One region of the Pseudoalteromonas sp. NC201 genome, then DNA from elsewhere that is predicted to be linked to it. Evidence: predicted binding sites of a transcription regulator. Region 1 holds the regulator's gene; each other region holds the start of a gene.
What was found. Region 1 encodes LexA, which represses DNA repair genes until DNA is damaged. Its sites were predicted from a motif close to TACTGTATNNNNATACAGTA; they were not measured.

Region 1 (5,847 bases):
CCCGAGACTCAGTGAAATTGAAATCGCAGTGAAGATGCTGTGTACCCGCGGCTAGACGGAAAGACCCCGTGAACCTTTACTACAGCTTGGCACTGAACATTGACCCTACATGTGTAGGATAGGTGGGAGGCTTTGAAGCAGGAACGCTAGTTTCTGTGGAGCCGACCTTGAAATACCACCCTTGTAGTGTTGATGTTCTAACTTAGGCCCCTGAATCGGGGTTGAGGACAGTGCCTGGTGGGTAGTTTGACTGGGGCGGTCTCCTCCCAAAGAGTAACGGAGGAGCACGAAGGTTTGCTAAGTACGGTCGGACATCGTACGGTTAGTGTAATGGTAGAAGCAAGCTTAACTGCGAGACAGACACGTCGAGCAGGTACGAAAGTAGGTCATAGTGATCCGGTGGTTCTGAATGGAAGGGCCATCGCTCAACGGATAAAAGGTACTCCGGGGATAACAGGCTGATACCGCCCAAGAGTTCATATCGACGGCGGTGTTTGGCACCTCGATGTCGGCTCATCACATCCTGGGGCTGAAGTCGGTCCCAAGGGTATGGCTGTTCGCCATTTAAAGTGGTACGCGAGCTGGGTTTAGAACGTCGTGAGACAGTTCGGTCCCTATCTGCCGTGGGCGTTTGAGAATTGAGAGGGGCTGCTCCTAGTACGAGAGGACCGGAGTGGACGAACCGCTGGTGTTCGGGTTGTGATGCCAATTGCATTGCCCGGTAGCTACGTTCGGAACTGATAACCGCTGAAAGCATCTAAGCGGGAAGCAGGCCTCGAGATGAGTTCTCACTTTGACTTAGAGTCAACTGAAGGGCCGTTGAAGACTACAACGTTGATAGGCGAGATGTGGAAGTGCTGTGAGGCATTAAGCTAACTCGTACTAATTACCCGTGAGGCTTAACCATACAACGCCAAAGTGGTTTATAAGCGACAGAAGTTAATAGACTAAAGTAGACAAAGAATTTAATAGCTTTTTCCGGATTTATATTAATGAAGGATACTTCATTAATGAACAGAATTTCCTGATGACCATAGCGTTTTGGACCCACCTGACCCCATGCCGAACTCAGAAGTGAAACAAAACAGCGTCGATGATAGTGTGGGCTTCCCATGTGAAAGTAGAACATCGTCAGGGCCTTATAAGAAAAACCCGTTGCAGTAATGCGACGGGTTTTTTTCTGCTTGGGGTAAAGTACTTCCATGTAGCATCTCCCCTTCGCGCGTCCTTGTGCTCACTTCCTCGAACTGCGAAGCGGTGCTTCGGTTTCTCGTCACCCAAACTCAGAAGTGAAACAAAACAGCCGAAGGGTCGGCCCCGGTCAATGATAGTGTGGATCACCCATGTGACTCTCTATTTAAAAAATGAGAACATCCTACTTCGTAGCGAGCCAGGGCCAAATAAGAGGTTGATGAAAAGCGTTCATCCATGAACTTCATCGACATTCGAACATCCATGTACATCAAAACCCGTTGCAGAGATGCAACGGGTTTTTTGTTGTTTGGGGGTTATAATTTCGGGATATAGAAAGCCTCACAAGCCAATCAACACATCGCGAGGTGAACTCGCTCCCACCACAGTATCAGCACAGTGCAACATGCTAAGAGGCGGTTTACCCGCCGAGGGGTTGCAATGAAATTCCGAAAAAACCTCGCGAGGTAAACTCGCTCCTACCACAGTATAGGCACAGTGCAACATGCTGGGAGGCGGTTTACCCGCCGAGGGGTTGCAATGAAATTCCGAAAAAACCTCGCGAGGTAAACTCGCTCCTACCACAGTATAGGCACAGTGTAACATGGTGGGAGGTGGTTCACCCGCCGATGGCTTGCAATGAAAGTTTCGGCTCAAAAATAATGTGGAACACCCATGTACATCAAAACCCGTTGTAGCAAGCGACGGGTTTTTTGCTATTTGAGGTATAGAAATTTGATATATAAAAAGCCTCGCCAGGTTTTCTAAACCTAAGTAAATGCGCTCCCACCACAGTATCAGCACAGTGCAAAATGGTAGGAGGTGATTTATCAGCCCTAAATCTTAATAATCCTTATTTCGTAGAGTCGTAGGTTATGCTCTGAAGCACAGACTTCGATTCTTGTTTAATGCTGATCTAATTAATGCTATCAATAAATACACTTAAAATATGGCGAAGAAAGAAACATTTGCGATTTTTTTTGAGCTGTATATACTTACAGTAAATAAACCACTGTATGGAATACCAGTTAATGCGTCCTCTAACAAAACGACAAGAACAAATCTTTGAATTAATAAAAGTATTCATAAAAGATACAGGCATGCCTCCAACTCGTGCTGAAATAGCTGATGCTTTGGGTTTTAAGAGTGCAAATGCAGCGGAAGAGCACCTGAAAGCGCTTGCGAAAAAGGGAGTTATCGAAATGGTCCCAGGCGCAAGCCGAGGGATTCGACTTGTAGAGGATGAATCAGAACAACTTGGTTTGCCTATTATTGGTCGTGTTGCTGCTGGTGAGCCTATTTTGGCAGAGCAACATGTAGAAAGCCACTGTAATGTAGATGCTAGTTTTTTTAAACCTAATGCTGATTACCTTTTGAGAGTTAATGGTATGAGCATGAAGGATATTGGTATTATAGATGGTGACCTATTGGCTGTTCACAGAACTCAAGTGGCAGAAAATGGGCAAGTGATAGTTGCTCGTGTAGAAGAAGATGTGACTGTTAAACGCCTTGAAAAGAAAGGAAAGAAAGTTTTTTTACATGCTGAGAATGAAGAATTTAAAGCGATTGAAGTAGATCTAGAACATCAAAATTTCTCCATTGAAGGGTTAGCTGTCGGTGTTATCCGAAGTGCAGACTGGATGTAGTTTATGAGAGCGAGCGTAGCGTTAAATATAAAGTTGCGCTTGCTTTAACTATATTTTGTTTAGAAAGTAATAATTAACTTTTCTAACTGTGTGAAAGTTAGATAATTATAGTGACTTTAATCATTTAGTAATATTTTTAGTTTTCTGATCTTTATACACTATTTTTCATCATTCTTCGTTTTACTCCCTATAGTCCCCAGTTTTGATTCTAAAGTCGGTCTTCTCGAAAATCTTGCAATTTGTTTGTTTTTTGACTAATTGGTTAATAGTCGTGCAGTAAGTCTATGTACAAATAGACAATATGACAGTCATCCAATAATAACAAGAGACAACCACGAGTTGTCTTGAAGGAGACGTCAAATGAAAATTTGTCGATTAGTTGTAGCATTCATCGCGGTGCTAATCGCCATGCCCTCACTTGCTAACAGCGCTTACAATATGAGGCAAGGTGTTACAGACATTAGTCATCAAGTGTATGAGCTTCACATGACCATATTTCTAATATGTTGTGTCATTGGAGTGATTGTATTTGGGATTATGTTTTGGGCGCTTATAAAACACAGAAAGTCAAAAGGCGTTGTTGCAGCGCAATTTCATGAAAGCACCAAAGTGGAAATACTTTGGACTGCAATTCCCTTCCTGATACTCATTGGTATGGCAATACCAGCCACAAAAACGCTTATTGCTATGGAAGACACGAGTAAAGCTGATCTGACCATTAAGGTCACAGGCTCTCAGTGGAAATGGCACTATGAGTATATGGGGCATGATGTTGAGTTCTATTCTTTGCTCTCTACTTCGAAAGATGAAATTAGTGATCTTAAAGAAAAAAATGAAAATTACCTGCTTGAAGTTGATAAGCATTTAGTTATTCCTACAGATAGGAAAGTCCGCTTTTTGATGACCTCGGATGATGTCATCCATTCTTGGTGGGTGCCTGATTTTGCGGTGAAGAAGGATGCCAATCCGGGATTTATAAATGAGGCATGGGCAAAGGTAAACGATGAGGGAATTTATAGAGGCCAATGTGCTGAATTATGTGGCAAAGATCATGGCTTTATGCCAATCGTCGTCGAGGCCGTAAGTCCTGATAAATTTGATAGTTGGCTTAACGATGCTAAAGCTGAAAAAGCAAAAGCAGAGGCGGAGTCACAGGCAGTTGCGCAACAAACTCTTTCGAAAGAAGAGTTAATGGAGGTTGGGGAACAAACTTACATGGCTTATTGCGCAGCTTGCCATCAACCAACTGGGCTTGGGCTACCAGGAGTCTTCCCTGCAATGAAAGGAAGTAAAGTCGTCACTGGAGATATTAAAGCTCATATAGATATTCTACTTTTAGGTCGCCCAGGAACTGCGATGCAATCTTTCGCAAAGCAATTAACAATTAAGCAGATCGCGGGGGTGATCACCTATAAAAGAAATAGCTGGGGTAATGACACTGGCGATGTTATTCAGCCAAGCCAAATACAGCGTGAGATAGATGCACTAGAGGAGGGTAAGTAATGAGTGCCATCGTAGACGAACATTCACACCATACAGCTCCCAAAGGCTTAAAGCGCTGGCTGTTTACCACCAATCATAAAGACATTGGAACACTGTATTTATTGTTCTCACTAACCATGTTTTTAATTGGCGGTGCTATGGCGATGGTGATCCGAGCCGAGCTTTTCCAACCTGGGTTACAGCTTGTAGATCCGCATTTTTTTAATCAAATGACGACCGTGCATGGACTAATAATGGTATTTGGCGCAGTAATGCCCGCATTTACAGGTCTTGCCAACTGGATGATCCCAATGATGATTGGTGCTCCTGATATGGCGTTACCGAGAATGAATAACTGGAGTTTTTGGATACTACCCTTTGCATTTGCAATTTTACTGATGTCATTATTTTTGGAAGGCGGCGGGCCTGCTTTTGGTTGGACTTTTTATGCGCCACTATCTACAACGTACAGCAATGACAATACTGCATTTTTTGTTTTTGCTGTTCATATAATGGGCATTAGCTCTATTATGGGTGCTATCAACGTTATCGTGACCATCGTCAATCTTAGAGCTCCAGGTATGACATGGATGAAGTTGCCTTTATTTGTCTGGACCTGGTTGATAACTGCATTTCTTCTGATTGCAGTTATGCCGGTACTTGCTGGCGCCGTAACTATGGTGCTGACCGACAAGTTCTTTGGAACGAGCTTTTTTGATGCAGCAGGTGGTGGTGATCCTGTTATGTTCCAGCATATATTCTGGTTTTTTGGCCATCCTGAAGTGTACATCATGATATTACCTGCCTTCGGCATAATCTCTACGATAGTACCGACATTTTCAAGAAAGAAACTGTTTGGCTATGCATCAATGGTTTATGCAACCGCTTCAATTGCACTGCTGTCGTTCGTCGTTTGGGCTCATCATATGTTTACAACGGGTATGCCTTTAGCTGGTGAGTTGTTTTTTATGTATGCAACTATGCTCATTTCAGTGCCTACTGGCGTTAAGGTTTTTAATTGGGTAGCTACAATGTGGCGAGGTGCTATTAGTTTTGAGGTGCCTATGCTTTTTGCTATTGCATTCATCGTACTTTTCACAATTGGTGGATTTTCCGGTTTGATGTTAGCGATTACTCCCGCCGATTTCCAATATCACGATACCTACTTCGTTGTCGCGCATTTCCATTACGTGTTAGTTACGGGAGCTGTGTTCTCAATAATGGCCGCCGCATATTATTGGTTACCAAAGTGGACGGGGCACATGTTTGATATCAAATTGGCTAAATTTCACTTTTGGCTCTCCTTGGTTAGTGTGAACGTATTGTTCTTCCCAATGCACTTTGTTGGTCTTGCTGGCATGCCAAGGCGGATCCCTGATTATGCTCTACAGTTCGCTGATTTCAACGCGATCATTAGTATCGGAGGGTTTGCATTCGGTCTTTCTCAACTGTTGTTTGTTGCAGTGGTTTATAAATGTATAAAAGGTGGAGAGCAGGCCTCTGGGAAAGTATGGGATGGGGCAGAGGG
Region 2 (5,847 bases), 1.3 Mb from region 1:
CTGTGCTGCGATGTGTATTTGGTGCGACGTTTTTTGTTTTTGCCCGTGTCGTGTGGTTTTGAACGTATGGGTTCCTAACGCATTCAATACCATATTGTTGCGCTTCTCAAACTTGGCCTGCGATACCCGTGGGGTATTTTTTAAGTACTGCTGTCTTAATCCTTCCACATATTCGTAAAGTAGCTTATCGCTTTTGATTTGATGCGCTTCAGGATAGCGGCTTTTGAAAAAAGCACTGAGTCGCTTGCTCTCTATTAATTGAGTGACTTGAGTCTGGACTTGCTCTGAGTAGTTTAAAAAATAGGGATGGGACATTAAAACAGCGCCTCTTGCTTTGCTTCTTTTTCAGCGGGGAATGGATTGCTTACTTGATGATGTATCTCTAAATCAGCGATAAATTGTCTTGCTAAAAATGGCGCATCAAAATTGTCTGCGGTATGGAAAAACACATAAGGTGATTTACCTTCGCTGAGCCATTGATTGAGTTTAGTTAACCAAGGCTGATAAAAGTCTCTATTAGACTCAAGCTGAGAGCAACCAACAAATCGCAGAATAGGGCTGTCTCCAGTGGCAATTGCATGCACAGGTAATCGCGGCTTCTTTTGCTGTGCATCTACTATCGCAGGGGTACTGGCAGGCTCGCTGAAGAGTGCGCGAGTATCCATCACGATGCGGTTGTAGTTATTTTCGATTAAATATTGGTTGTATCTGCGCTCAGCATCGCCTTTGCGATAAAAGTCCCAATGCCGTACTTCAACACCAACAGTTAGCGCTTTGGGCAACCAAGATAAAAATTGTCGCATTTTATTTATATGTTCAGGCGCAAACTGCGCAGGTAATTGCAGCATTAACACGCCTAATTTAGGAAACAGCGGCGCCATGTTTTTACACCAAGCCAATAATTCATCTTGGCAGTGGCTAAGTGCCATTTCATGACTAAAACGCTTAGGAATTTTAAACGTAAAGCGAAAGTCATCGGGCACTTGTTCTAGCCATTTTAATACGGTCTGCGGATTTGGATCGGCATAAAAAGTCGTATTGCCTTCAACGCTATTAAAAATTTGGCCATACTCTTTGAGCATATTTGTGGCACTACAATGGCTGGAAAATACTCGACCTTTCCAGTGTGCGCTACTCCATTGTGGGCAACCCAGATACAACATAGTGATCAAAACAACGATTAAATGTGTGAATAGTGTATCAGATCCTTAGATTGAGGATGACAATGCAGCGTATTTTTATATAATTGGCGGTTATTGAAAATGAGTCTTAGCGACTGGCTTACCAATACTGTGAATTCATATTGTGTGGTGAGAAGTGATTAGTCGTAAGAGCAAACTGGACTGACAGGAATTTTATGCGCTCTATATACTGCGGAAAACTAAATAAGAGCCATGTAGATCAGGAAGTTGAACTATGTGGTTGGATCAATAAACGTCGTGACCTTGGCGGCCTAATCTTTGTCGATTTAAGAGATAGAGAAGGGCTTGTGCAAGTGGTATTCGATCCTGAAGTGGAAGGCTTAATGGATAAAGCGAATACGTTGCGCCAAGAGTTCTGTGTTCAGATCAAAGGTGTTGTCCGTGCGCGTCCTGAAAGCCAAGTAAACAAAGACATGGCAACCGGTGAAGTTGAGATCTTAGGCACTGGCTTAACCATTATCAACCGTTCAGAACCATTACCGCTTGACTTCAATCAGCAAAACTCTGAAGAGCGTCGTCTTAAGTACCGTTATTTAGACCTACGTCGTCTAGAAATGAGCGATCGCATTAAAATGCGTGCTAAAGCGAGTAGCTTTGTGCGTCGTTTCTTGGATGAAAATGCATTCTTAGACATTGAAACGCCAGTACTAACGAAAGCGACACCTGAAGGTGCACGCGACTATCTAGTACCAAGTCGTGTCCACAAAGGCAGTTTCTATGCGCTACCGCAGTCGCCACAGCTATTTAAGCAGCTACTAATGATGTCTGGTTTTGACCGCTACTATCAAATCGTAAAGTGTTTCCGTGATGAAGACTTACGTGCCGATCGCCAGCCAGAGTTCACTCAGATAGATATCGAAACGTCATTTATGAGCTCAGACCAAGTTCGTGGCGTGACAGAAAAAATGATCCGTGAAATGTGGCAGTCTTTCCTAGATGTGGATTTGGGTGAGTTCCCTGTGATGCCATACAGCGAAGCGATGAGCAAATATGGTTCGGATAAACCAGACCTACGTAACCCGCTTGAGCTTATCGACGTTGCAGACATCGTAAAAGACGTTGAATTTAAAGTACTAAGTGGCCCTGCGAATGACGAAAAAGGTCGTGTTGCAGTACTATCAGTACCTGGTGGCGCACAACTTTCACGTAAGCAAATCGATGAATACACTAAGTTTGTAGGTATTTACGGTGCGAAAGGCCTTGCCTGGATGAAAGTGAACGACCGTGATGCGGGTATCGAGGGCGTACAGTCACCAATCGCTAAGTTCTTGAATGAAGAAGTGATCAATGCACTGCTTGAGCGCACAGGCGCAAACACAGGTGACATTATTCTATTCGGCGCAGACAAGCGTAATACTGTAAACGAAGCGATGGGCGCGCTACGTCTGAAGATTGGTCTTGATTTAGAAATCACAGATCTAACTAAGTGGGCACCACTTTGGGTTGTTGACTTCCCGATGTTCGAAGAAGACGACGAAGGTAACCTACACGCGGTACACCACCCGTTTACCGCGCCTAAAGGCGTAAGTGCTGCGGACCTTGAAGCAAATCCAGCAGGTACACTTTCTGATGCATACGATATGGTACTTAACGGCTACGAAGTCGGTGGCGGTTCGGTTCGTATTCACAACAACGAAATGCAACAGGCTGCGTTCAGGATCCTAGGCATTGAAGAGTCTGAGCAGCAAGAGAAGTTTGGTTTCTTACTTGATGCTCTGAAGTATGGCACGCCTCCGCACGCAGGTTTGGCATTCGGTCTTGACCGTTTGGTGATGCTACTGTGTGGCACTGACAACATCCGTGACGTTATTGCGTTCCCGAAAACGACGCAAGCGTCGTGCTTGATGACTGATGCGCCAAGCCCTGCAAACCCAGATGCGCTAAAAGAGCTTGCTATCTCAATAGAAAAGCAGTTAACAGAGCAAGGTGAAGGCGAGTAAGTTCGTCAACCTGATGTAAAAGAGGCGACTTAGGTCGCCTTTTTTGATCAGATGAACTAGCTTATAACTGGTAATCTATACAGTATTTTGGCATTATAACCAAAAAACCAAGAGACGATGCGTTTGGCTGTCATTTTAGGAATTGATCCGGGGTCAAGATTTACAGGCTATGGTGTGATTGCTCACCAAGGTGCAAAGTTCCAATATTTGGGGAGCGGTTGCATTAAAGTTGGTGAACATGACTTTCCCACTCGATTAAAAATGATCTATCAAGGGATCACACAGCTCATAGAGCAGTTTTCGCCGAGCGACTTTGCGATTGAGCAAGTGTTCGTTGCGCATAATCCAAGCTCAGCCTTAAAACTTGGTCAAGCGCGAGGTGCGGCCATTGTTGCAGCGACCATGCAGTCAGTGGTTGTGAGTGAATATTCGGCAAGGCAAGTTAAACAAGCCGTTGCGGGTACCGGTGGTGCAGACAAAGCCCAAGTACAGGAAATGGTAAAGCGCATATTAAAATTGCCAGGCACACCCCAAGCTGATGCAGCAGATGCGTTGGCGGTGGCGATTTGTCACGCGCACTCAAGGCAAAACTTAATAAAAATGGCAGGCGCAGCGCGTAAAACCGTAAGAGGAAGGTTGAGATAACGATGATAGGAAAATTAAGCGGAACACTGTTAGAAAAGCAGCCACCAGAGATATTAATTGATGTTGCAGGTATAGGTTATGAGGTACAAATGCCAATGACCTGTTTTTATGAATTACCGAGCGTGGGCGAGCCGGTTTCCGTATTTACTCACTTTGTGGTGCGCGAAGATGCGCAGTTACTGTTTGGTTTTAATACCAAGATAGCACGTGCATTGTTTCGCACGTTAATTAAAGCAAACGGAGTCGGTCCAAAGCTCGGACTTGCAATTTTGTCGGGCATGTCGGCAGAGCAATTTGTTAGCTGCGTGAATCATGGCGATGCAACGACTTTGGTTAAGATCCCAGGAGTTGGTAAAAAGACCGCTGAGCGCCTAGTGCTTGAAATGAAAGATAAGCTAAAAGACTTTGGCAATGACTTACTCACACCGTTTAGCGATGCCGCTGTACTTGCGCCGCAAGAGCATCCGACGGTAAGTGATACCCCAGCAGATGAAGCGATTGCAGCCTTAATGGCATTAGGGTATAAACAAGTTCAAGCACAAAAAGCGGTAAAAGCCGTAAACAGAGAAGGCATGACGACCGAGAGTATCATTAAAGACGCTCTTAAATCGATGATGTAACTATGATTGAAGCAGATAGATTAATTGAACCTGAGATCCAAGGTAATGAAGATTTAGTAGATAGGGCGATTAGACCTAAATTACTAAATGATTATACCGGTCAGCCGCATGTCAAAAAGCAAATGGAAATTTTTATAGCGGCGGCACGTTCAAGACAGGAAGCCTTAGATCACTTGCTGATATTTGGTCCGCCGGGTTTAGGTAAAACCACGCTTGCGAACATTGTCGCAAACGAGCTTGAGGTTAATATAAAAACCACCTCGGGACCTGTGCTTGAAAAAGCGGGAGACTTGGCCGCATTGCTCACTAACCTTGAAGAAGGGGATGTGTTATTTATTGATGAGATCCATCGTTTAAGCCCTCAGGTGGAAGAAATTCTCTATCCCGCTATGGAAGACTACCAATTGGACATCATGATTGGTGAAGGCCCTGCAGCACGCTCGATTAAACTGGATTTACCGCCTTTTACTTTGGTTGGTGCAACGACACGTGCCGGCTCATTAACCTCACCATTAAGAGATCGTTTTGGTATTGTGCAGCGCTTGGAGTTTTACTCGGTTGCGGATTTGTCTTCGATTGTAACGCGCTCAGCGCATCATTTAAATCTAGAGATCAGCGAGTCGGGTGCAACTGAAGTGGCGCGTCGAGCGCGCGGTACACCACGAATAGCAAATCGTTTACTACGCAGGGTAAGAGACTTTGCTGAAGTGAAGGGCGATGGCTCTATCACTGAAGAGATTGCACACTTGGCGCTGGATATGGTCGATGTTGATAAATGTGGCTTCGATTATATGGATCGCAAATATCTGCTGGCAATCATAGAAAAGTTTACCGGTGGCCCGGTTGGTCTTGATAACCTTGCTGCGGCGATTGGAGAAGAAAAAGAAACCATCGAAGATGTGATAGAACCATTTTTGATCCAACAAGGCTTTATTCAACGCACGCCAAGAGGACGTATTGTCTCTGATAAAGCCTATATGCATTTTGAGCTAAGCAAGCCAGAATAATCCAAGCTGGGTAACAAACACCTTTGTTCTTCATAGCCGAGTATTCACTCGGCTATTTCATTTCTACATTAGAGTTTTGCAAATCACGTTTGCATAAATCCATAATTTTGTATCAGCTCAATTCAAGCAAGATTCATTACCGCTGAAGTAATTTACCTGTGTTATACGTTGCTTAAACTATTTGTAGACTGCCTCGTCCTTTAAACCAAGTGCTAAATAAAAACCGCAAAATAATCGAGTGTTAAAGAAAACGAGGAGAGTAATAAGGGGCATGCACCAAATTTCAGGCAAAAAAAAGCCCGCAAATAATGCGGGCAAAACAACAAGTTGAAGGAAGTAATCCAGGGAACAAGATGAGTTACTTTGGGTTTTATCCACAAAATGCATCATCTAAGCAATACGAAAAATCAGAATCCTATTGCAAGTAACTGTG
Region 3 (5,847 bases), 1.0 Mb from region 1:
GCCATTACTTCGACTTCGTAAAGTAAAGGTGCAGTAAGCTCAAAGGTTTCCACAGGTTGGTAATAGTTAAGGGTTTCCTTTAGTTTTCCAAACAAGCAGCCTACATAATGTACGAGTTCAGTATCAAAACGTTTGGCCAGTTCACTGAGTGAAAACTGCTCTAACTGCGCCACGTTTTTAACTCCGGTGCGAGCAAGCAGCTCAACCACCCGACTGTCTAGACTTGTACGTGTTAATCCTATCTTCCCCAAGTAATGACGCTTTTGGCACTGCGTTAACATAAGCGCATTGCAATGCTCTCGCGCTAAGAGCTTAGCCATTATTGTGGACTCACCCATGCCGTAATAATAACTCTTGCCAAGTTGCGCTAATTGTCCAGATATTACTTGCCAGTAACTTGGCAAATCATGATAGAGCGACAGCATAGAATCGACTTTAAGCACAAGGCCATTAGGTTCATCGATTACAATATCTGCACTTACTTGATAAAGCGTATTGGCAATTTCTAATAGCTGCTGTCTTTCTAGAAGGTCGTCGTAGGGCAAAACATGAAGCTGTGTACACAATGCACAAGCAGTCCCAAGGCCCATTCCTATTTTTATACCTCGCTGCTGCGCTGCATCATTGAGCTGCACTATCTGGTTTTTGCGGCCATCAATAATAACAACGGGTGTAACAAAATCACCGGAAACCGTTTGCTTTGTCATTCCCTCTAGTTGCAGCATAGGAAAATAGAGATATAACCACATAACTAGCTCGTTAAACGCCGCTCATAGCCTGTAAATGCAACTATATTATCGCTAACATGAGGTAGATTTGGCTTTTCAAGCTCTGGCCAATAGTGGGGGTTTTCTAGTTTAAGACTACGATGTGCCAAGTGCCCCTTGTGCTTCTTCACTATCACATCCAAGCCGCTGTGCTGTGCTTGTAAAGCCACTGAAAGCGTAAATGGTAGAGTTTGAGCGTACTGTGCTTGATGTAAAACAAATAACCTACAACCTCCCGTCTGTGCACCTAGCTGCAAACGCTTTACAGCGGCAATAGAAAGCGCTTCGTGCCAAAGTACAAGCGCACTACACGCACCACTTTTTACACACTGCTCCGCAGCCCACAGTGCTTCTTTTTCACTTGGTGGCTGCAATATCATAAATTCACTCAGGTCTAACGATAAATAATGCAATGCCGCGGCATGTATTTGTCCTGGTGGATTAATTAATACCTTCAAACGGTTATCATCCGCAAAGTGGGGCAATATCAACCTTAACTCCCCTATTCCCATTGCAGCTTTTACACCAATCACACCTTGTTGCGGCCAACCACCACACAGCACATCATCAAGTGCAGCAAAGCGAGTACTGACGACATCATGCTGCACGGCCTTTCCACGCCCACGCCAAAGCAAGTTTTTACGCTCAAGAAGATCTATATAATTCGCCATATATCACCAAACACTGTTTATACATACAGTATATTTAAATAAAGACAGATCGCAAGTAGATCGCTAGAAAAGAGACGAGTTAAAAAGTAACCATGGTTTACGCTTTAAGTTAATCGTGTTTTGCTTAGAGGATATGAGAGTTGCAATGAGTACGGCGCGTAGATAATCGTCTTAGGCCTAGTTATCTAAGACAAGAGCTAACCAACTGAGCCTGCCACTTTGCCACAACAGGCAAAGTTATGTCGACATTATTATAAGCTTATGTTGAAAAGTGAGCTGTTTGATTACGATGACAAAGGAAGGGCTAAAGTAAATGAGATTTTTGGATTTTTGGATTTTTGGATTTTTGGATTTTTGGATTTTTGGATTTTTGGATTTTTGGATTTTTGGATTTTTGGATTTTTGGATTTTTGTAAAGGAAGCTCGCTTAGAAGAGAAAATGCAAACTGGCCCAGTGGTCGGGATTCGAATCGAAGCGTCGAACCGCCGTAACCCGAGCGTGACAGGCCGTGCCCACTTCATATTGTTAATCGAGCTTAATAGGTACAACCCATAACTCATTGGTTTTATTTAATTTAATGCGCCAACACCGAATAAAAACTTTTATTTGATCACGAGTTTTGTAAAGTTTTATTTATCAGAGTTTGGAAGGCATAATATTACAGTTATCAATTATTATCTGAATTCGGGTATACTTACTGCAAAATTAAATTATCACTTATAATATTTGGCAAGTTTTTGACTAATATTTTTTCAATCGTTTAAATATTTTACGACTAGCTTTTACCAATTTTCCAACTTTTTTCTTTCTCGGTGAATATACTGGCAACGGTTTTGAATAGTCCAACACCACAGCTTGCGCCATTAAATCTAAATCATTGTTTTGCATATACCATTTCTTCTCAAAACGATAAAAACCCAAAACACCATTATTAACCAAATAGCAGTCAGTTAACTGTCTAAGTTCCCTGATTACTTGTGAGCCACCAGTACCTCCCTTATTCGCACTATTATGCATTAATTGTGTATTAGTATTAAGTAATTGAGCAGCAATAATACTATCTTTTTCACCATACAAACCAATTCTTTGTAAATCCAACATATGGGCCGCTGCCATTATATCACCCATCACATGAGGCTCAGCAAGATAATCACAAGCAGCAGTCAAAGCGTTGGCAAAATCATCTATTTGTAGTTGATCATCAAATAAACTTGAATATCGTGCAGCCTGACGAAAAAAGCCAACATCAGCACGGGCATAAGCTTGATAGTTTTCAGCAACATTCCCCTCACTTTCGCGTCCCGAGCGCTGAAATGCCCCCGTAAATTGCATTTGGCGGATAAACTTACACAGGTCTGTTTGAGCCGCAACCAATTGAACAATATCTTGTCGGAACTCATCAGGGTACTTACCCACCAAGCGAATAATATCTCCAGACAAACGACCTTGGCGAATACCATGATCTAATGGATGATTAGGCCTAAAAACTTCTACACCATACGCTTTTATTTTGTCATTAGGTTTTAGCAAATAAGGCCGACCAAAATGAAACTTAATCAAATCCAGTAACGTTCGAACAAACTCCCATTCAGTCTTAGCTCTGCCCGTTTGTTCAGCGTAGAGTTTCATCTTCTGCAATTGTTCAGGGCTATAACGACTGGTAACGGTCACTGCATTGCGATCAGGCTCTATTGAATGGAACTCATACAAATAGCCAGAGCCGAATGTACGACGGAAAAACAGCTCAAAATCAGTCTTATTAATATTACCAATTTGTTCTGTCAATTGCGGATGAGCCTGCTCAATTAAATGCAACTCAAGTCGCGACCAATTCAATTGAGTACCTAAACGCTGTGTAAGCTGTTTAAGTAATCGACTCTGTTTGACTTGGACAACAGGGCCTCTCAGCCTATACCACCAGCTAAAAATAAATAGCGATACCAGCACAATAACCAATAACACAATGGATTGATTCTCGTTCATTACAATAATATCCATAGCAAATAAAACTTAAGTGGGCCGCCTTTTACCAGAATGACCATACCACCCAACTTGCCGAATTGGTTTTTTCAACCAATATCTTACAGTGATCTCGGCTAGAAACAGCCCATATAAACCATATAAGCAACGTTTTACCAAACGAGTTTTAGCAGTGCTATGATGGGATTTATCCATCAATTCTTTAAAAATAATCTGATTAAATGCGTATTTTGCAGAGCTTTCATCCACTCTAGATAACACAATAAAATTGCTCAGAACCAAACGACGCAAGCGTTTTAGATTAGACAAGGGTGTCGCCCCCGATTGAAACTCCCCCACAGCCTGCTCAACAATAGCAATTTTATTCATAGGTTCGGCATCAATAAAAATATTAGCGAATGTAAGATAGGTATCATCACTAATAACCCCTGAATCGAATTGGTGATCAATTTTATCTAATTTAAACGCTAAATATGCTTGCGGATATTTATTAACCTTATTATGTGAATTTCGGATGCTACTCCATAGGGTTTGGCCTTTTTGCTCAATCAACACCTTACGGCAGCCTGCAAGATGGCAATCATCCGACTTAATTTTGTCCACCAACATACCCAAGCTTCCAGAAGACACTTTAATATCATCGTCACACCAACAGAAAAACAATGAGCCAGCTTGACGTGCCAATTCCACAGCAGTATTTATCGCATCAATTTTATTTGGATAATCCATACTAATGAGTAATGTAGTTAGGCCTACAATCGACTTCGATGCCAATAACCCTTGCAACAATTCAATGTAAATATCACTTTCATGCTGATGAGCAGGATGATATTGTGCAGCCACGACCAGCTGCACATCTGAGCAAATTTTCTTTTCTAGCACCAACTCGACTTCTGCAAACAAACTTTCAAGCGTTTTATACAAATCAATAAGACTATCGCTAGTAAGTAAACAAGGCACTAAAACAGTTAACTGTGCAGACTCAGCAACTCCTCCCCACTCTATTTGATAACCATTTTTCGGCGCATCATATTGATAAACTTCACCAATGACACGTCTAATTGTGTTTAACATGGCGATAACTCACCGAATAATTGTTGTTTAATAGCCTCAAGATGATGAACTTGCAAATAAGCCCATTCCATCTTAAACCAAGGAGTCACTTGCTGTTCATTAGCAGCAATAAAATCGGCGACACCATCAATATCAATATACTGATATGCAGCCACTTCATCGGTATTTGGTTTTGGCAAATCATCGCAAATAGCCCAAAACACGTGACACAACTCATGCTCATGACCAACATCCAAATATTTAGCGCGATACAAGAACTTATACAAGTATTCCACTGATGCCTCTAAGCCTAGCTCCATTTGAACACGGCACTGAGCAGAATCTTTAATAGCAACACCCACTGACGGATGAGAACAACAAGAATTAGACCAACTTCCCGGCCAAAGTGGTTTTGGCGCAGCCCTTTGTTGCAATAACAACTGCCCTTGACGATTAAAAATAAACACCGAGTAAGCTCGATGTAATTGACCTTCACCCAAATGGGCCGCCAATTTACTCTGATGACCAATAACTTGATCATTTTCATCTACTAAAAGTAACTGAGGATTAATATCACTCATATTGATATTCTCCATAATCCTGAGTATAGAGGTTCTTGATAAACACACTCACACGCTCCTCAAGCTCAACTTGAGTATTTACTTTCGATTGATTGTGTATCACTCCGACATCAACACCAAGCGGCGTCAACTCCTTGGACAATTGTTCACTATCTTCCATCTTTACCACACGATAATTGTTATCATTCAAAGCCTCTCGAATTTCTTCAGGCAAAATCGCATATTGTGGAGTTAAGTGTTTAGTATGAGGATACAAATGAGGTAACATTTTTAAAGCAAAAACATCAAAACGCACCGCCCGCAATCCAGCCAAAATATCGGCTACTGTGGTTTCTAAACTAAGTTCCATTTGCATCATGGCCAACAACATATATTGGCAATTTTGAATTTGAATTTTGCCATTATCATTACGTCTACCAGCATCGATAATTTTATCTTTATAAAAAGAAACGACCCTATCCACCGGATTTCTAACCAGTTGCAATATAGGCCAACCTTCATCGAACAGCGCCTTAAATTGGGCCAAGTCAATCTCTTCAAGAGTTTGCGCGCACGTTAAGCTGGTATACATCACCTTTTTATTGGTCACCAACAATTGCCGTTGCTTTATACTTTTAAAAAAAGCCATCACATCATCCCTTAATTTTCAATGGTATTGATCACCTGTTCAACGCCCATAGACAGCACCGACTCTTTCACTGCCACCACACCACCAAGAGCATCAATCACCAAATGATACAAGGCATCAATGTTTTCCATTCTCAGCTCTTGAGGATTAGGTGCCATAGCAGATT
Region 4 (5,847 bases), 520 kb from region 1:
CTGCGGCACGCCGTAAACTTCGACTCGGGTATGGTATTTATCTCTGAGTTTATTCGCGAGTAAATCAAAATCACCATCGCCAGTTACTAGAATAATTACATCGGATTCTGACGCGCACTCCATGGCATCAATGGTAATGCCAACATCCCAATCACATTTTGCGGAGCCATCGGCACGTTGAATATAAGGCTTTAACTTCACCTCAAAGCCAATCGCTCGCAGGATATTTTGGAACTGCTTTTGTTTGTCGTCACCCCGTTCGCTGGAATAGGCAATGGCTTGATATACCTCGCGATTAGCCGTTGCTTTACGCCAAAACGCGTTATAGTCAAAGCCTGTTTGGTAGGCTTGTTTGGTGGTGTAATAAACATTTTGAGCGTCAACTAAAATGGTGACTTTTTCCATAATGGACTCTTAGCAATAAATTTGCTTTATGATAGCAAGATTAGCGTTTGTTTAGCCATTTACTCATCGCGGCATCATAGGCTTTTTTAATGGCACCGCCATCGCAAGGGCGAGGCGGAGTACGCCAGTTATTACTTAATCCCTCTGGTGTAGGAATACTCGGATCGAGTCTAACCTCAGTATAGCACAGGCCATTTTCACGGTAGACGTTATAATGTGGTGTGGACGCGAGTAGCTCTCTTGGCTTGCTCGCAGCACTGGTTTGATGCGCTTTAGGCACGGTGATCTGCTGCGGCTTTTTTTGGTTTTGGCTGAGTACAACGTCACTGGGAGTGCGCTCTAAAAGTTGCTGACGAAATTGAGAGATTGCTTTGCGATGGTCTAACTTTTTAGGTTGCGTGACGACTGCTGCTTTGGCTATGTGCTTGGTTGTACTTTCAACCGTAGGCTTTTTTGGTTCCGTTTGCGCAGTTTTTAGTACTTCAACCGTATCGTCCTTCAGTGTCGGTTTTAACTCCTTTACTGGCTTATCTTCAGTTATCGCTGGTGTCTCAATATGCTCCACCTTGGGCTTAGTAGGCTCAATAACCAAATAGGTTTTCATTGCCTTAATTTCTAAAGGCTTTGAGGGGATATAAATACTTTGCTGCAAATACCAGCCGAGCAGTAGATGCAGCACAATAGAGCCGATAATGGTGAAACTAATTAGGTTGTTTTGGAGCGGCCGCATTATTCTTATTAATCCTTGAGTTATGCAGAGTTAGAGCTTAATCAACGTGTAAATGTTCCCTCAATAGACGAATTATTCTGTGATTAGTTGCGCCGATATGTGTTTCAGTAAAGTTAATTCACGCAAAATGGACATCCCTTTGTTATTTGCATCAGCAAGTTTAGCTTCATTGTGGGCTATGGCTTGATTTATGTTAATCCACAAAGGTTTCATACCATTAGCAAGTTCGTAATTCTCCATTGTTGGCAGATCAAATTTGCCACAGATCTCACAAACGTAGCAATAAGAAATAATATGTACATTATCATGATCTGGTTTATACCAAGGACGGTACTCTTCATAGCGACCAAAAGGAGTGAGACCTGTAATGGATACTGCACCAGTTTCTTCTTTTAGCTCGCGCTCTAATGCTGCTTCTAAGCTTTCCCCCTCGTTAACGCCACCACCTGGTAAGGTGTAATCGTCATAACGTTTGGTGTAAAGCATAAGAATGTCGTTGCCTCTAAGGACTATGGCGCGAGTGGTCTCTCTAGTAAAGCAGCTGCCTTGAAGCGGAATGACTGGGGTGTTGTTTAAGCTTTGCATGGGGGTTTTAACTTCAATTTAGGTAACAAGAATGGGTTTACAAAACGATACGCCTGCGTAAAAGCGGCGTATCGCGAATGAAGATATTAAAACGGAGCAGGGTACGCTTTAAATACAGTATCAATCTCGGCTAAAGACTCTGCACATAGCGGTTGTTCAAACGCTTGAATATTTTCTTTAAGCTGTGCCATGGTTGTCGCGCCGATAATAGTTGAAGTCACGCCATCGACTTGGTTGCACCAAGCTAGCGCCAGTTGCGCTGCAGTCATATTAAATTCTTTGGCGATTTCTAAATATTTTGCAACGGCTTCTTGTGCTAGTTGCGTATCTCTAAATAAGCCTTGTCTTTGCACTAAGGTAAAGCGGCTGCCTTCAGGTCTTGCACCCCCTAAATATTTACCGCTCAACATCCCACCAGCCAGCGGCGACCAAGGTAAATAGGCAACATCTTCGTTTACGCAACTCTCAATCAAGTAAGGCCAATCTTTGGCATGTAGCAAGCTAAACTCATTTTGAATTGAAACCGGCTTAGGTAGGTTGTGTTGCATTGCCAAATTAAGGTAAGTGTGAATGCCCCAAGGCGTATCATCAGAAAGGCCCCAATGGCGAATTTTACCCGCTTGAATACAGCTCGCTAAGCCTTCTAAAATATCTAGCATACCAGCGCGTTCTTCCTCGCGGTCAAGCGCACTCAAAGGCACCATGCCAGGCCATTGTTTACCAAAATGCGGTGAAGTACGGTTTGGCCAATGTAGTTGGTAGAGGTCGATATAGTCGGTATTCAGGCGCGCTAAAGAATCGTCCACCGCTTGGATCACAGATTGTCCCGTAATAGCACCGCCTTCACGGATCCAAGGTAATCCGCTGCCTGCAATCTTGGTTGCAAGCACGAGCTTTTCGCGCTTTTCTTGGTGCCGCTTTAGCCAATTGCCAATGATGGCTTCGGTTTTACCATAGGTTTCAGGTGAGGGAGGGACCGCATACATTTCAGCGGTATCAATGAAGTTAATACCACGGCTTAGTGCATAATTGATTTGCTCGTCGGCATCATGCTGGTTGTTTTGTACGCCCCAAGTCATGCTTCCTAAACAAATACGTGAAACTTCAAGTGGGCTACTACCAAGTCGTGAGTACTTCATGCAGGCTCCTGATTGATTGCTGAATGATTAAATATAGCCAAAGTAACGGATTTAGTACTTTGAACTGTATTGATATTGTTAGCATTATCTCTGTTTTGCAGTGCAAGTTGCAACAGACATCCACACAAGTATAGCCCAGAACACTATGGCCTATGTTCAAGATTGCAACAATTGGAAAATTAGCACATAATAAACACTGTTTATTTAGACAGTATTTTGGCGTGCGTAAATTTATTCATATTGATATGGACGCGTTCTATGCATCGGTAGAAATGCGCGATAACCCCGAGCTTGCAAAGGTGCCGATGGCGATTGGTGGGCGGAGTCATCGTGGGGTGCTATCCACGGCTAACTATATTGCTCGGCAATATGGCGTGCGCTCGGCCATGTCGAATTATCAAGCGAAAAAACTCTGCCCTCAGCTGGTGATTGTACCGGGGAGAATGGAGGTCTATAAGGCAATATCGCAACAAATTAGAACTATTTTTGCCCGCTATACTGAGCTAATTGAGCCACTGTCTTTGGATGAAGCCTATCTAGACGTCACTGAGTGTCAGCAATGTAATGGCAGTGCAACGCTTATCGCCGAGCAGATCCGAGCGGATATATTTGCAGAAACGGGCCTTACGGCTTCGGCGGGAATTGCGCCAATCAAGTTTTTAGCCAAAATTGCCAGCGATGAAAACAAGCCTAATGGTCAGTGTGTGATCCCGCCTCACCAAGTGAGCGCTTTTATTGATGTGTTACCTCTTAAAAAAATTCCAGGTGTAGGTAGAGTGACTCAACAGCGTTTGCTAGCCATGGGACTTGAGTATGGCCGAGATATTAAGGCACTGTCTGAAACTCAGTTACGCCAGTCATTTGGCAAGTTTGGCGCTGTATTATGGCGGCGTTGTCAAGGTATTGATGAGCGCCGAGTTGAGACCGATAGAGTGCGTAAATCGATAGGCGTTGAAACCACATTTGCAGAAGACACGCTCGACCTTGATACCTTAAAACAAGTCATAAAAGAAAAGTTGTTACCTGAATTGACTCGCCGAGCACAGCCTTATTTACAGCGTGGCTTTAATAAGCTTGGTGTTAAAGTGAAGTTTTACGATTTCACCCAAACCACCAAAGAATGCCAATACCAGCATATTGATTTGCCCGTTTTCGAAGAGCTATTGATTGAAGCGATGGCACGGCAAAAGTTTAAACCCGTGCGCCTCGTGGGCTTGCACTTAGGGCTAAATGAAAAATCTAACACACAAGCTCAACTGGGACTTTTTGATGGCTAATTCAGACCTACCTAGACTAAAAGATAACTGCAATTAGTTTATTTTGTGCTAGCTTCGAAGTTGTCGTGCAACAAACTAATCACGCGAACTGCGTGTAATTAAAACAACAACAAGAGGTAAGCATTATGCAATCCATAATGATCGTACTCTTCGGCATCATAGGGATGTTATTTGGATGGTTTGTCTATTCCAAATTTATTGCTGAAAAAATATTTAAAATGGATGACAACTTTGTCACGCCGGCTCATGAGCTTGAGGATGGCGTGGACTATGTTCCCACTAACAAAGTGGTATTGTGGGGGCATCACTTTACTTCAGTCGCAGGCGCTGCGCCCATTGTGGGACCTGCTATCGCCGTGTATTGGGGCTGGGTGCCTGCAGTGCTTTGGGTGGTATTCGGTACCATATTCTTTGCGGGTGTCCACGATATGGGCGCGCTGTGGGCAAGTGCTCGCCATAAAGGCAAGTCGATGGGCGCGTTGTCTGAAAGCGTAATTGGCAAGCGCACGCGTTCATTGTTTATGATAGTGGTCTTCCTTGTACTGCTCATGGTAAATGCCGTGTTCGGCGTGGTGATCGCAAACTCCTTCGTGGGTAACCCAAATGCGGTATTCCCCGCTTGGTCTGCTATCATCGTGGCACTTATCATCGGCCAATTGCTGAAACGAAAAGTGCCGCTAGTACCGCTCTGTATTATCGGGGTTATTGTGCTCTACGCGACCATTTATATGGGCAGTAGTATGCCGATTACCTTACCAACCGAAATGTTTGGTTTAAGCGACAAAGCCAATTGGATCATCATTCTGTTTATCTATGCTGCCGTAGCGTCATTGTTACCGGTTTGGATGCTATTACAACCTCGTGACTTTATTAACGGCATGCAGCTGTTAGTGGGGTTGATCCTGCTTTATGGTGCGGTATTTGTTGTCATGCCAGATATCACTGCGCCTGCGTTTAATACCCAAACGGTAGAAAACACCCCGAGTATTATCCCCTTGCTGTTTGTGACTATTGCTTGTGGTGCGGTATCAGGTTTCCACGGTATTGTTTCGTCGGGAACGAGTTCAAAACAACTAGACAAAGAAAAAGACGGTCGTTTTGTCGGCTACTTAGGTGCAGTTGGTGAAGGCTCACTAGCACTTATCACTTTGGTCGCCGTGAGTGGTGTGATGCTCGCAGTATCACCTGAAGAGTGGCACGAAATTTATAGCCACCTTGGTGCTGGCAGTGTATCAGCCTTTATTAACGGTGGTTCAAATCTTATTAGTACAGGTTGGGGACTACCAGTCGAGATCGCATCAACCCTACTTGCCGTTATGGTTGTACTTTTTGCTGGTACTACCATGGATTCTGGCGTTAGACTTCAGCGTTATATTATTCAAGAGTGGGGCGAGATCTATAACATCAAGTTCCTGAACAACGGTATCATCGCGACTTTATTGGCCGTAGCATGCTGTTTGCTACTCGCCTTTGGCGCTGGTGGCGCATCGGGTAGTGGTGGTATGGTGATTTGGCCGCTGTTTGGTTCAACCAACCAAATCTTGGCAAGCTTAACCTTGTTGGTTATCTCAGTGTATCTTATCAAACTAGGGCGTCCCGCTAAGTACACCTTGATCCCTATGGTATTTGTGCTGGTGATGGCGTTTTTTGCTGGAGTGATCAAGCTAGGTGAATACTACCAAAAAGGCAATTGGCTGTTGGTTGTGCTTGA

Region 2: a site for LexA is predicted at 3,208-3,227, ahead of ruvC (crossover junction endodeoxyribonuclease RuvC). Genes of this name have one in related genera too.
Region 3: a site for LexA is predicted at 1,450-1,469, ahead of imuA (translesion DNA synthesis-associated protein ImuA). Genes of this name have one in related genera too.
Region 4: a site for LexA is predicted at 3,054-3,073, ahead of dinB (DNA polymerase IV). Genes of this name have one in related genera too.

The regions. Positions count from the first base shown of each region.
Region 1 is NZ_CP022522.1:3,810,876-3,816,722, reverse strand. Features, by position in the region: rRNA gene PNC201_RS16760 (23S ribosomal RNA) at 1-907, shown strand, start outside; rRNA gene rrf (5S ribosomal RNA) at 1,024-1,137, shown strand; gene lexA (transcriptional repressor LexA) at 2,223-2,837, shown strand; gene coxB (cytochrome c oxidase subunit II) at 3,198-4,340, shown strand; gene ctaD (cytochrome c oxidase subunit I) at 4,340-5,847, shown strand, end outside.
Region 2 is NZ_CP022522.1:2,535,804-2,541,650, reverse strand. Features, by position in the region: gene PNC201_RS10815 (M48 metallopeptidase family protein) at 1-315, opposite strand, end outside; gene PNC201_RS10810 (DUF72 domain-containing protein) at 315-1,082, opposite strand; gene aspS (aspartate--tRNA ligase) at 1,358-3,142, shown strand; gene ruvC (crossover junction endodeoxyribonuclease RuvC) at 3,266-3,787, shown strand; gene ruvA (Holliday junction branch migration protein RuvA) at 3,790-4,407, shown strand; gene ruvB (Holliday junction branch migration DNA helicase RuvB) at 4,410-5,414, shown strand.
Region 3 is NZ_CP022522.1:2,805,545-2,811,391, forward strand. Features, by position in the region: gene PNC201_RS12085 (Y-family DNA polymerase) at 1-749, opposite strand, end outside; gene imuA (translesion DNA synthesis-associated protein ImuA) at 752-1,438, opposite strand; gene PNC201_RS12095 (hypothetical protein) at 1,752-1,994, shown strand; gene PNC201_RS12100 (SidE phosphodiesterase domain-containing protein) at 2,181-3,275, opposite strand; gene PNC201_RS12105 (hypothetical protein) at 3,450-4,493, opposite strand; gene idi (isopentenyl-diphosphate Delta-isomerase) at 4,487-5,053, opposite strand; gene PNC201_RS12115 (sulfotransferase family 2 domain-containing protein) at 5,046-5,681, opposite strand; gene PNC201_RS12120 (nucleotidyltransferase domain-containing protein) at 5,693-5,847, opposite strand, start outside.
Region 4 is NZ_CP022522.1:3,292,241-3,298,087, reverse strand. Features, by position in the region: gene PNC201_RS14350 (LabA-like NYN domain-containing protein) at 1-405, opposite strand, end outside; gene PNC201_RS14345 (hypothetical protein) at 446-1,135, opposite strand; gene PNC201_RS14340 (NUDIX hydrolase) at 1,208-1,720, opposite strand; gene PNC201_RS14335 (aldo/keto reductase) at 1,807-2,859, opposite strand; gene dinB (DNA polymerase IV) at 3,081-4,136, shown strand; gene PNC201_RS14325 (carbon starvation CstA family protein) at 4,262-5,847, shown strand, end outside.